One region of the Methylobacterium sp. J-043 genome, then DNA from elsewhere that is predicted to be linked to it. Evidence: predicted binding sites of a transcription regulator. Region 1 holds the regulator's gene; each other region holds the start of a gene.
What was found. Region 1 encodes PhoB, which activates phosphate uptake and scavenging genes when phosphate is short. Its sites were predicted from a motif close to TGTCATNNANCTGTCAT; they were not measured.

Region 1 (3,271 bases):
GCCCGCCCCCTCGGCCAATCGGACATGGCTCGATCCGCTTGCTCGAAAAAGATCAAGTTTACGCAATGCGTTAACGACTAGCGGAGGATTCGCTCGCCCCGCCGCCGGAACCGATCCGGACCGGCGTCATGCGAGCCGGATTGCCGGGGGGAAACCGGACCGCGAGACGCACGGACCCTTGCTCCGCGGCCGAGCTGTCCTGTAGTCTCCACAGCGTCGCCAACGGCATCTTTGGCGTCTGTTAACCGACATGTGCAGGGCCGGATTGCGGCCCCTGGCCATGCCTGCTGTCGCCATGCGTGGCAGCAGAGCCGCGCTGTCGGTCGGTCTTTGCGTTCAAGGATGTTTCGACGTGGAGGGGACAATGACGGAAGCGGTCCCGAGCTGGACGGATGAGCGCGTGGAGCTGCTTCGTCGCCTATGGGACGACGGCTTGAGCGCCAGCCAGATCGCCCTCCAGATCGGCGGCGTCTCGCGCAACGCGGTCATCGGCAAGGTGCATCGCCTCGGACTCTCCGGCCGCGTCAAGCCGATGGGTTCGTCGTCTCAGGGTCGGCGCCGGGACGAGCTGGCCGCCGAGGTCGAGATGCAGGCCGTGGTGGTCGAGGAGCCGACGCTGCCGGAGCCACCCGCGATCGTCGCGCACAGGCCGGCACCGGACTTTCCGCTGCCGAAAAAGCCCGCCCCGGAGCCGGTGGCTCTGGCGGTCTCCGAGCGGGTCACCATCATGGACCTGCGCGAGTCGATGTGCCGCTGGCCGATGGGCGACCCGACCTCGCCGGACTTCCGCTTCTGCGGCGGCCGTGCGATCACGGGTCTTCCCTACTGCACCCAGCACGCGCAGATCGCCTATCAGCCGGCTGCCGAGCGCAAACGCGACCGCCGCGTCGCCGGCTTCCGCTAAAGGCTCCGGTCGGGCACGATCCGCAGGGGTCGTGCCCTCGATCGCTTCGGCTTCGCCTTACGGTGACGGAGAAGTGCGGAACCGCGAAGCGACCAGCTGGAAGCCGTATCATTCCGCTCCGGCGAACATCTCGTCGAACGAGTAGCCGGAGCCGCGCACGGTGCGGATCGGGTCGCTCTGGCGCGGGCGGTTGATCGCCTTGCGCAGGCGGCCGACATGAACATCGACCGTGCGCTCGTCGATGTAGACATCGTGGCCCCACACGCCGTCGAGCAGCTGCTCCCGCGAGAAGACCCGGCCCGGGCTCTGCATCAGGTATTCGAGCAGCTTGAACTCGGTCGGACCGAGATGGATCTCGCGGCCCTGCCGGCGGATGCGATGGCTGACGCGGTCGAGTTCGATGTCGCCGGCCACGAGCATGTCGGAGACGTGGGTGGGCTTGGCGCGGCGCAGAAGCGCACGGACGCGGGCGAGCAGTTCAGGCACGGAGAACGGCTTGACGACGTAGTCGTCGGCGCCGGTCGAGAGGCCGCGCACGCGGTCGGTCTCCTCGCCGCGGGCGGTCAGCATGATGACCGGCAGGCGCTCCGTTTCGCGGCGGGCACGGATGCGCCGGCACAACTCGATCCCCGAGAGGCCCGGCACCATCCAGTCGAGGAGGACGAGGTCGGGCGTCGTCTCATGCAGGCGAAGGTCGGCCTCGTCGCCGCGGACCGCGACATCGACTTGGAAACCCTCCGCTTCGAGATTGTAGCGCAGCAGGGTCGTCAGCGATTCCTCGTCCTCGACGATCAGAATGTGCGCACTCGTCATCGCCCGTCTTTCCATCCGTCACGCCCGGCCCTCGTGAGAGGAGCCGGAGGCGTCTCTTGATCGCCGCGCCGCCTAACCCTTAGGCGCCCGGCGTAATCGTCGCGTAGTTCGAAGCGTCGTTCTTGGGCCGCTCGGCCGTTGGCGTCTCACCGGTGACGAGGTATTCAATGGTTTCGGCGACGTTGGTGGTGTGATCGCCGATCCGCTCGACGTTCTTGGCGCAGAACAATAGGTGCGTACAGAACGAGATGTTGCGCGGATCCTCCATCATGTAGGTCAGGAGTTCCCGGAACAGCGAATTGTAGAGCGCGTCGATGGCGCTGTCCCGCTCCCAAACCTCATGGGCAGCGGTCACGTCGCGGCTGGCATAGGCATCGAGCACGTCCTTGAGCTGTTCCTGCACGAGGTCGCTCATGTGCTGGACGCCGAGCACGATCTTCTGCGGCTGGGCCTGATCGCTGATCGCCACGACGCGCTTGGCGATGTTCTTGGCCAGATCGCCGATCCGCTCGAGGTCGCCCGAGACGCGGATGCCGGAGATCGTCTCGCGCAGGTCGATGGCCAGCGGCTGGCGCCGGGCGATGAGAAGAACCGAGCGCTCCTCGATCTCCCGCTGCAGCAGGTCGAGGCGCTTGTCGGCGACGATCACCGCCTGGGCGAGGGTGGTATCCCGGCGCACCAGCGCGTCGGTGGCATCCGTCATCATCTTCTCGGCCACGCCGCCCATCTCGGCGATCGAGCGGCGCAGGTTCTCGAGGTCGGTGTCGTAGGAGGAGACGATATGGTCGGCCATGTCGCGAATTTCCCGATCAGGCGGTCGGACGAGGGCGCACTCAAACTGCGATGGACACGGGTCCGGCGGAAGAGGGCGCGTCTCAAAGAGGGCGCAGGGAGGCCACGACTGCCTTGCAGTCGCGGCCGATCTCAGCCGAAGCGGCCGGTGATGTAGTCCTGGGTCTGCCGCTTGGCCGGGTTCATAAAGATCTTCGTGGTCGCGTCGAACTCGATCAGCTCGCCGAGATACATGAACGCCGTGAACTGCGAGATGCGGGCGGCCTGCTGCATGTTGTGGGTCACGATGACGATCGTGAACTCGGTCCGCAACTGCTCGATCAGCTCCTCGATGCGGCCGGTGGAGATCGGGTCGAGGGCCGAGGTCGGCTCGTCGAACAGGATCACCTCGGGGCGCTGCGCCACGGTGCGGGCGATGCAGAGGCGCTGCTGCTGGCCGCCGGAGAGGCCGGTGCCGGACTGCTTGAGCTTGTCCTTGACCTCGTCCCACAACGCGGCCTTGCGCAGGGATTCCTCCACGCGCACGTCGAGCTCGGCCTTCGGAAGCTTCTCGTAGAGGCGCAAGCCGAAGGCGACGTTGTCGTAGATCGACATCGGGAAGGGAGTCGGCTTCTGAAACACCATGCCGACGCGCGAGCGCAGTTCGTTCAGGTCGATCTTCGGATCCAGAACGTTCTGCCCGTCGAGCAGGATCTCACCTTCCGCGCGCTGCTCTGGATAGAGGCTGTAGATGCGGTTGAAGGTGCGCAGCAGCGTGGACTT
Region 2 (3,271 bases), on a different contig from region 1:
GCGTGCTTGATGATCTTGGCCGCATCCACACCTTCGGGCGCCAGGATGGCGGTGACGGTGTCGGAGTTCCACTCCGGCGACTTGGCGCAGGTCTTTAAGCCCCAGGCCGCGACGGCCTGGCGGGTCGCCTCACCGAGCACGGCGTGGCGGTGGTAGACGTTCTCCAGGCCTTCCTCGAACAGGCAGGCGAGCGCCTCGCGCAGGCCGTAGAGGAGCGGCAGCGGCGGGGTGTAGGGGAAGTAGCCGGTCGGGTTCTGCTTCTTCTGGTCTTCCCAGTCGAAGTAGACGCGGGCGAGCCGGTCGTTGCGGCCGGACTGGCCCTCGGCAGCCTTGAGCGCCTTCTGGCTGACGCAGAGCACGCCGAGGCCGGCGGGCAGCATCAGGCCCTTCTGGGAGCCGGCGATGGCGCAATCGACCTTCCACTCGTCGGCCTTGAAGGGCAGCGAGCCGATGGACGACACGCCGTCCACGAACAGCAGGGCCGGGTGGCCGGCGGCGTCGATCGCCTTGCGCACGGCGCCGATGTTGGAGGTCACGCCGGTCGCGGTCTCGTTATGGACCACCATGACGGCCTTGATCTCATGGTTCTTGTCGGCGCGCAGGGCCTCCTCGATCTTCTCGGGCTTGGCGCCGGTGCCCCACTCCTCTTCCTGGACGATCACGTCCAGGCCGAGGCGCTGGGCCATGTCGATCCAGAGGTGGCTGAACTGGCCAAAGCGGGCGGCCAGCACCTTGTCGCCGCGGGCGAGCGTGTTGGTCAGCGCCGATTCCCAGATGCCCGTGCCGGAGGCTGGGAACAGGAAGATCGTGCCTTCGGTCGAGCCGAACACCTTCTTGGTGTCCTCGAACAGCGGCTTCGTCAGCGACGGGAAATCGACCGAGCGGTGATCCTCGGACTGCACCGACATGGCGCGCATCACCCGGTCCGGGATGTTGGTCGGGCCGGGAACGAACAGGTGGTTGCGTCCCGGACGTCTCGTTGCCGCCATGAGAATTTCCTCCAATTAAGTCGTTCTGGGCAGAGCGGCCCTTCGCGGCCGCGATCCCGCCCGATCCTGATGGCGGGCGCAAGCCCGCCGCGAAACGTCGTTCAGTCCCGCCGCAAGGCCGCGCGCAAAGATGCCTTTCGCCGGCCGGGACCGTACCACTGCGATGTCGGATCGTTGACCGTCCCGGAGCGGCGAAGCGGCCGTCGTGCCGCCCGCGTCGCGGCGCGTGCAGCCGCGCCGGTCGCCTCCAAAGGACAGAACCCTCGATGCGTCAGCCCAGCGCCGCATTCAAGCGCGCTCCTGCTGCGTGTCCAGCGCTCCCATCCGTCGCGGCCATTCCCACACCTCTGCCGGGTGCTGCTGCGCATGCACGAGGCACGCACGGCGGATGACCTTGGCTGCCGTTATGCCTCCCCCGCCGGGGAATGGAAAACGGAAAAAACTGAACTGAAAAACAAAAAGATTTTCGTATGCGCCGGCCGCGGGCGGGGTCTGCGGCGCGCCGTGGGCGGACGCGATGCCCGAAACCGGGAAAGGCCGGCCGGAGCGCGGAAGCGGGGCAGGTTGATGCACCCCGCCGTCATCAAACTGAGATCGGAATGCGATTTGGCTCTCCCGCATCGCGATGCGGTTGTGAGGAGCCGGAGGCGCCCGTGTCCCAAGATCCGGAATCGACCATCCGCGTTCGGACGCTCTTCCTGTCCGATCTGCATCTCGGCACCAAGGGCTGTCAGGCGTCCCTGCTGCTCGACTTCCTGCGCGACGTCGATGCCGACACGATCTACCTCGTCGGCGATATCGTCGACGGTTGGCAGCTCCGCTCGGGCTGGTACTGGCCGCAGGCGCATAACGACGTGGTGCAGAAGCTGCTGCGCAAGGTGCGGAAAGGCGCCCACGTCGTCTACGTGCCGGGCAACCACGACGAGTTCCTGCGCGACTATATCGGCATGACCTTCGGCGGCATCGAGATCGCCGACAGCCGGGTCCACGTCGCGGCCGACGGCAAGCGCTACCTCGTCATCCACGGCGACCAGTTCGACATGGTGGTGCGCCACTCCAAGTGGCTCGCGCATCTGGGCGACTGGGCCTACACCTCGGCGCTCGCGGTCAACACCGTGGTCAACCGGGTGCGCCGCCGCCTCGGCCTCGCCTACTGGTCGCTCTCGGCCTGGGCGAAGCTCAAGGTGAAGAACGCGGTCAACTTCATCGGCCAGTTCGAGACCTTCCTCGCCACGGAAGCCCGGCGCCAGGGCGCGGACGGGGTGATCTGCGGCCACATCCACCACGCGGCCCACCGCGAGGTCGAGGGGCTGACCTACCTCAACACCGGCGATTGGGTGGAATCCTGCACCGGCATCGTCGAGCATTACGACGGCCGCATGGAGGTGCTGCACTACCCGACCCTGCTGCGCGAGCGCCGCGCCGCGGAGAGCTTCGAGCCCGAGATCCGACGCGCCGTCGCCTGACCTTTCCCCCACACACGAGACCCGCATGAGGCTGCTGCTCGCCACCGATGCGTGGCACCCGCAGGTCAACGGCGTGGTGCGCTCCGTGGAGCGCATGGCCGAGGCCGCCGCCGGCCTTGGCGTCGAGGCGCTGATGCTGACGCCGGCCGACTTCCCCTCCCTGCCGATGCCGGGCTACCGCGAGATCCGGCTCTCGCTGATCACTCGCGGCCGGGTGCTGTCGCGCTGGGAGCGGCTCGCGCCGACCCATGTGCACATCGCCACCGAAGGGCCGATCGGCCATGCGGTGCGCGCCGCCTGCCTGTCACGGGGGCAGGCTTTCACCACGAGCTACCACACCCGCTTTCCCGAATACCTCGCCGCCCGCGCCCCCGTGCCGGAGGCCTGGAGCTATGCGTGGCTGCGCCGCTTCCACGCCGCGGCGAGCGGCACCATGGTCAGCACGCCCTCCCTCGAACGGGAGTTGGCCGGGCGCGGCTTCACCCACCTGATGCGCTGGACCCGCGGCGTCGATACCGACCTTTTTCGCCCCCGCGATGAAGAGACCGAAGCCGGCCCGTTGCGCGATCTGCCGCGGCCGATCTTCCTCTCGGTCGGCCGGCTCGCGGTCGAGAAGAACCTCGCCGCCTTCCTCAGCCTCGACCTGCCGGGCTCAAAGGTCGTGGTCGGCGACGGGCCGGATCGGGCGCGGCTCGAGGCGCTGGCGCCGGACGCGCATTTCCTCGGTGCGCTCACCGGCGAGGCGCTGGCGCGGGTCTATGCCAGCGCCGACGCCTTCGTGTTTCCGAGCCTGACCGACACCTTCGGCATCGTCCT
Region 3 (3,271 bases), on a different contig from region 1:
GCGAGACCTTCTACGGCCGCGTGCCGCCCTACTCCGTGGTGGTATCGGGCACGACGCCCGGCAAGCCGCTGCCCGACGGTACCCCCGGCCCCGGCCTCTACTGCGCCGTGATCGTCAAGCGCGTCGATGCCGGTACCCGCGCCAAGACCGGTATCAACGAGCTGCTGCGGACCTGATGGCGTCGGCCAGCCCGTCGCCCGCCACCCGGACCCTCGACCTCACCGTCGCGGGGCACCGGGTGGCGACGCCCTGTGCCGTGATCGGGGAGGGCGCCGACGCGTTGCTCCTGCCCGCCCTTTCCTCGATCTCGGCGCGCGAGGAGATGCTGCCCCTCGCCCGCGAACTCGGCGCGACGCATCGCTGCCTCGTGCCCGACTGGCCGGGCTTCGGCGCGCATCCGCGGGCCCGGCTGCCGCTGAATCCCGCCAACCTCCACGCCTTCCTCGATGCGCTGCTGGCGGCCGCACCCGGCCCCTACGCGCTCGGCATCGCCGCGGGCCACGCCGCGCCCTACCTCGTCGCCGCCGCACGCCGCGATCCCGGCGCGTTTGCACGGCTCGTGCTCGTGGCGCCGACCTGGCGCGGGCCCCTGCCGACCGCCATGGGGCCGGAGCGCGCCGCGTGGTTCGGCCGAATTCGTCGCGCGGTCGAGACGCCGCTCCTCGGCGAAGCGCTCTACCGGATCAACATCAGCCGGCCGATCATCGGGCGGATGATGCGCGCCCATGTCTATGCCGAGCCGGCGCATGTCACGCCGGCCGTGATCGCCGCCAAGCACCGCATCACCCGCCAGAGCCGGGGCCGATTCGGCACCGCGGCCTTCGTCACGGGCGGCCTCGATCCGGCCTCTTCGCGCGAGCAATTCCTGGCTTCGTTCGGGGACGATCTGCCGCCCGTGCAGGTGCTGCGTCCGGAGAAGGCGCCGCGCCGCTCGGGCGCCGAGATGGATGCGTTGATCGGCACGGGCCGCGTCTCGGCTCTCACCGTACCGGGGGCGCTGAGCGCCCACGAGGAGTTCTTCCGCGAGGTCGCCGCCGCGATCCGGACGCCCTGACGCCAGGCCGAAAAAGCGCTGCGGCCTGACACCGGATTGGGACTGTGACGCATCCGTCGCACGTCCCTTCTAGACAGGCCGGAAGCATCAGTTCGAAACTGAAGCCCGCTCCTGGCCTCCGCCACGATCCATTCAGCCCCGGCGCCTGAAAGCTTCTCCTCCGATGACCCGCCCGACCCGTGCGCCGGTGCGCTTGGCCGCCCTGGTGGCGCTGACCCTCGCCGTCCCGCTGCTCCAAATCGCCCCCGTCAAGGCCGAGCCGGCGGCACCGGCCAGTCCGGCGACCTCCGCGCCCTCTCTGGAGAAGGACAAGCTCGCGGCCGCTGCCCCGAAGGGCTATCTCAGCGAGGAGGCGACGCCGAACCTCGTGGCGATCCTGCCCCCGCCCCCCGCGGGCCACTCGGCGGCGGAGGCGGCGGACCGGGCGGTCTACAACGCGACCCGGGCCTTCCAGGGTAGCCCGCGCTGGGCGCTCGCCACCAACGACGTCGCCGATGGCGGCGCCGCGCTTCTCGAGGACTATGCCTGCGTCCTCGGCCAGCGCATCGACCAGGGGGGCGTGCCCGACCTGATGCGGCTCCTCGACCGGGCCCGCATCGACATCGCCCGCGCCACCCGTGTGGCCAAACGGCGCTACCGCCGTCTGCGCCCCTTCGTCGGCAACGATCTGCCGATCTGCGTCGCCCGCACGGCCGAGCTCGCCGACAGCTTCAGCTATCCCTCCGGCCATTCCGGCCAGGGCTGGGCCTACGGGATGATCATGGCGAACCTGATGCCGGAGAAGGCGACGCAGTTCCTGGTGCGGAGCCGGCTCTACGGCGAGAGCCGAGTGGTGTGCGGCGTCCACTGGCTCAGCGATGTCGAGGCCGCCCGCACCGGCGCCTCGGCGCTGGTCGCCGTGCTGCTCGCCGATCCCGAGTTCCGCATCGATCTGGAGCGCGCCCGGGCCGACCTCAAACGCGCGCTGAGCGGGGAGGGGGCAAAGCCTGACCCCACGCTCTGTGCCCGTGAGGATGCGGCCGCGCGCCAGCCCTTGCTTTGAAGAGGCCGGGATAGGCCCGGACCCAACGCCTCACCGCTTCCAGACGCCGAGCCGCTCGGTGCGGGCGTGATCCTCGGCCGCCGCGAGATCCGGCGTCGCCTCGGATGAGGCGCGACCGCCGCCGTTGAACAGCACCACCTCGGAGAGGTCGCGGCCCTCCACGGTGCAGATATGCGCGCTGCTGCCGGGCGCGGGCTGGCAGGTCACTGAGCGCTTGCGGAGATACTTATTTAGCTCGTCGGACTGGCCGCCGCGGACCCACTCGACGCCGAACAGGCGCACGACCTTGCCGCCGACGCGCAGCGTCGCCGTGTCGATCACCTCCGGCACGCCGACGATGGCGTTGGCGCCCTTGCGCGGCGCCTCCGGCTCGGGCGGACGCTCGGCCGTGGTCCCCGGCGCGTCCGCGGGTGGTGCATCGGGAGCCGGCTCCTCCGCGGCCGGGACGCGCTCCGAGGCCGGCGGCGATCCGGTGGGCGTCGTCTGCGGGGCCTGGGTTTCGGCGGTCTGCTGGACGGGGCGACCGGCTTCCTCCGTATCGCGTCCGCTCAGGGAGAGCGCCGCGACGAGGCCTGCGCCCGCCAAGGCGCCGAACGCCATCAGCAGAACCGGCCGGCGGCTTCCCGCAGCGAAGGCATCCTCCGCGAGGTCGCGCATCCGGTTCGCCGTCTGGCGGGGCTGAATCCCGCCGGCCACGCGCCGCCAGCCGTCTCCGACGCGGGCGCGCGCACCGGCAAGGCGCTCCGCCGCGTTCGGCGACGACGCGGCCGGATCGAGGGAGGCGCCGACCGGTGCGGGCCGCGGCCGGGCCTTCAGCCGTTCGGCGAGGCGGCTGCGCCAGCCTTCGACGGTCTCGCTCGCGGCGCTCGCGAGCGCCCGGCTGCGCTCGGCGGAGCTGTTCGCCAGGGAGCGCGCCAGCGCCGACTGCGTCTCCACGAAGCGGGCGCCCGCGGCCCGCACGTCGGCGATGGTGTCGCGGGCGGGTTCCGGCTCCGGTTCGGGGGCAGGGGGGAGAAACAGCGGTGCGTGCTGCTCCCGAAGTTCCTCAACGAGGTCGTGAAGGGTCAGCGGCACGCCGGCACCCGCCTCGCCCCGCAGGCGCACCGTGCCGGTGCGATCGACGATCCGGTAGCCGGGCACCCCGTCGGCGGGCAAGACGAAGCCTTCGGCGATCA

Region 2: the regulator PhoB is predicted to act here: its motif matches at 1,568-1,584, upstream of MKK50_RS19095 (UDP-2,3-diacylglucosamine diphosphatase).
Region 3: the regulator PhoB is predicted to act here: its motif matches at 1,098-1,114, upstream of MKK50_RS19450 (acid phosphatase).

The regions. Positions count from the first base shown of each region.
Region 1 is NZ_JAKSYB010000058.1:370,000-373,270, forward strand. Features, by position in the region: gene MKK50_RS17000 (GcrA family cell cycle regulator) at 365-904, shown strand; gene phoB (phosphate regulon transcriptional regulator PhoB) at 1,013-1,717, opposite strand; gene phoU (phosphate signaling complex protein PhoU) at 1,797-2,510, opposite strand; gene pstB (phosphate ABC transporter ATP-binding protein PstB) at 2,642-3,271, opposite strand, start outside.
Region 2 is NZ_JAKSYB010000063.1:233,437-236,707, forward strand. Features, by position in the region: gene MKK50_RS19090 (aminotransferase class V-fold PLP-dependent enzyme) at 1-989, opposite strand, end outside; gene MKK50_RS19095 (UDP-2,3-diacylglucosamine diphosphatase) at 1,643-2,455, shown strand; gene MKK50_RS19100 (glycosyltransferase family 4 protein) at 2,481-3,271, shown strand, end outside.
Region 3 is NZ_JAKSYB010000063.1:307,632-310,902, reverse strand. Features, by position in the region: gene dapD (2,3,4,5-tetrahydropyridine-2,6-dicarboxylate N-succinyltransferase) at 1-176, shown strand, start outside; gene MKK50_RS19455 (alpha/beta fold hydrolase) at 176-1,054, shown strand; gene MKK50_RS19450 (acid phosphatase) at 1,218-2,096, shown strand; gene MKK50_RS19445 (thermonuclease family protein) at 2,127-3,271, opposite strand, start outside.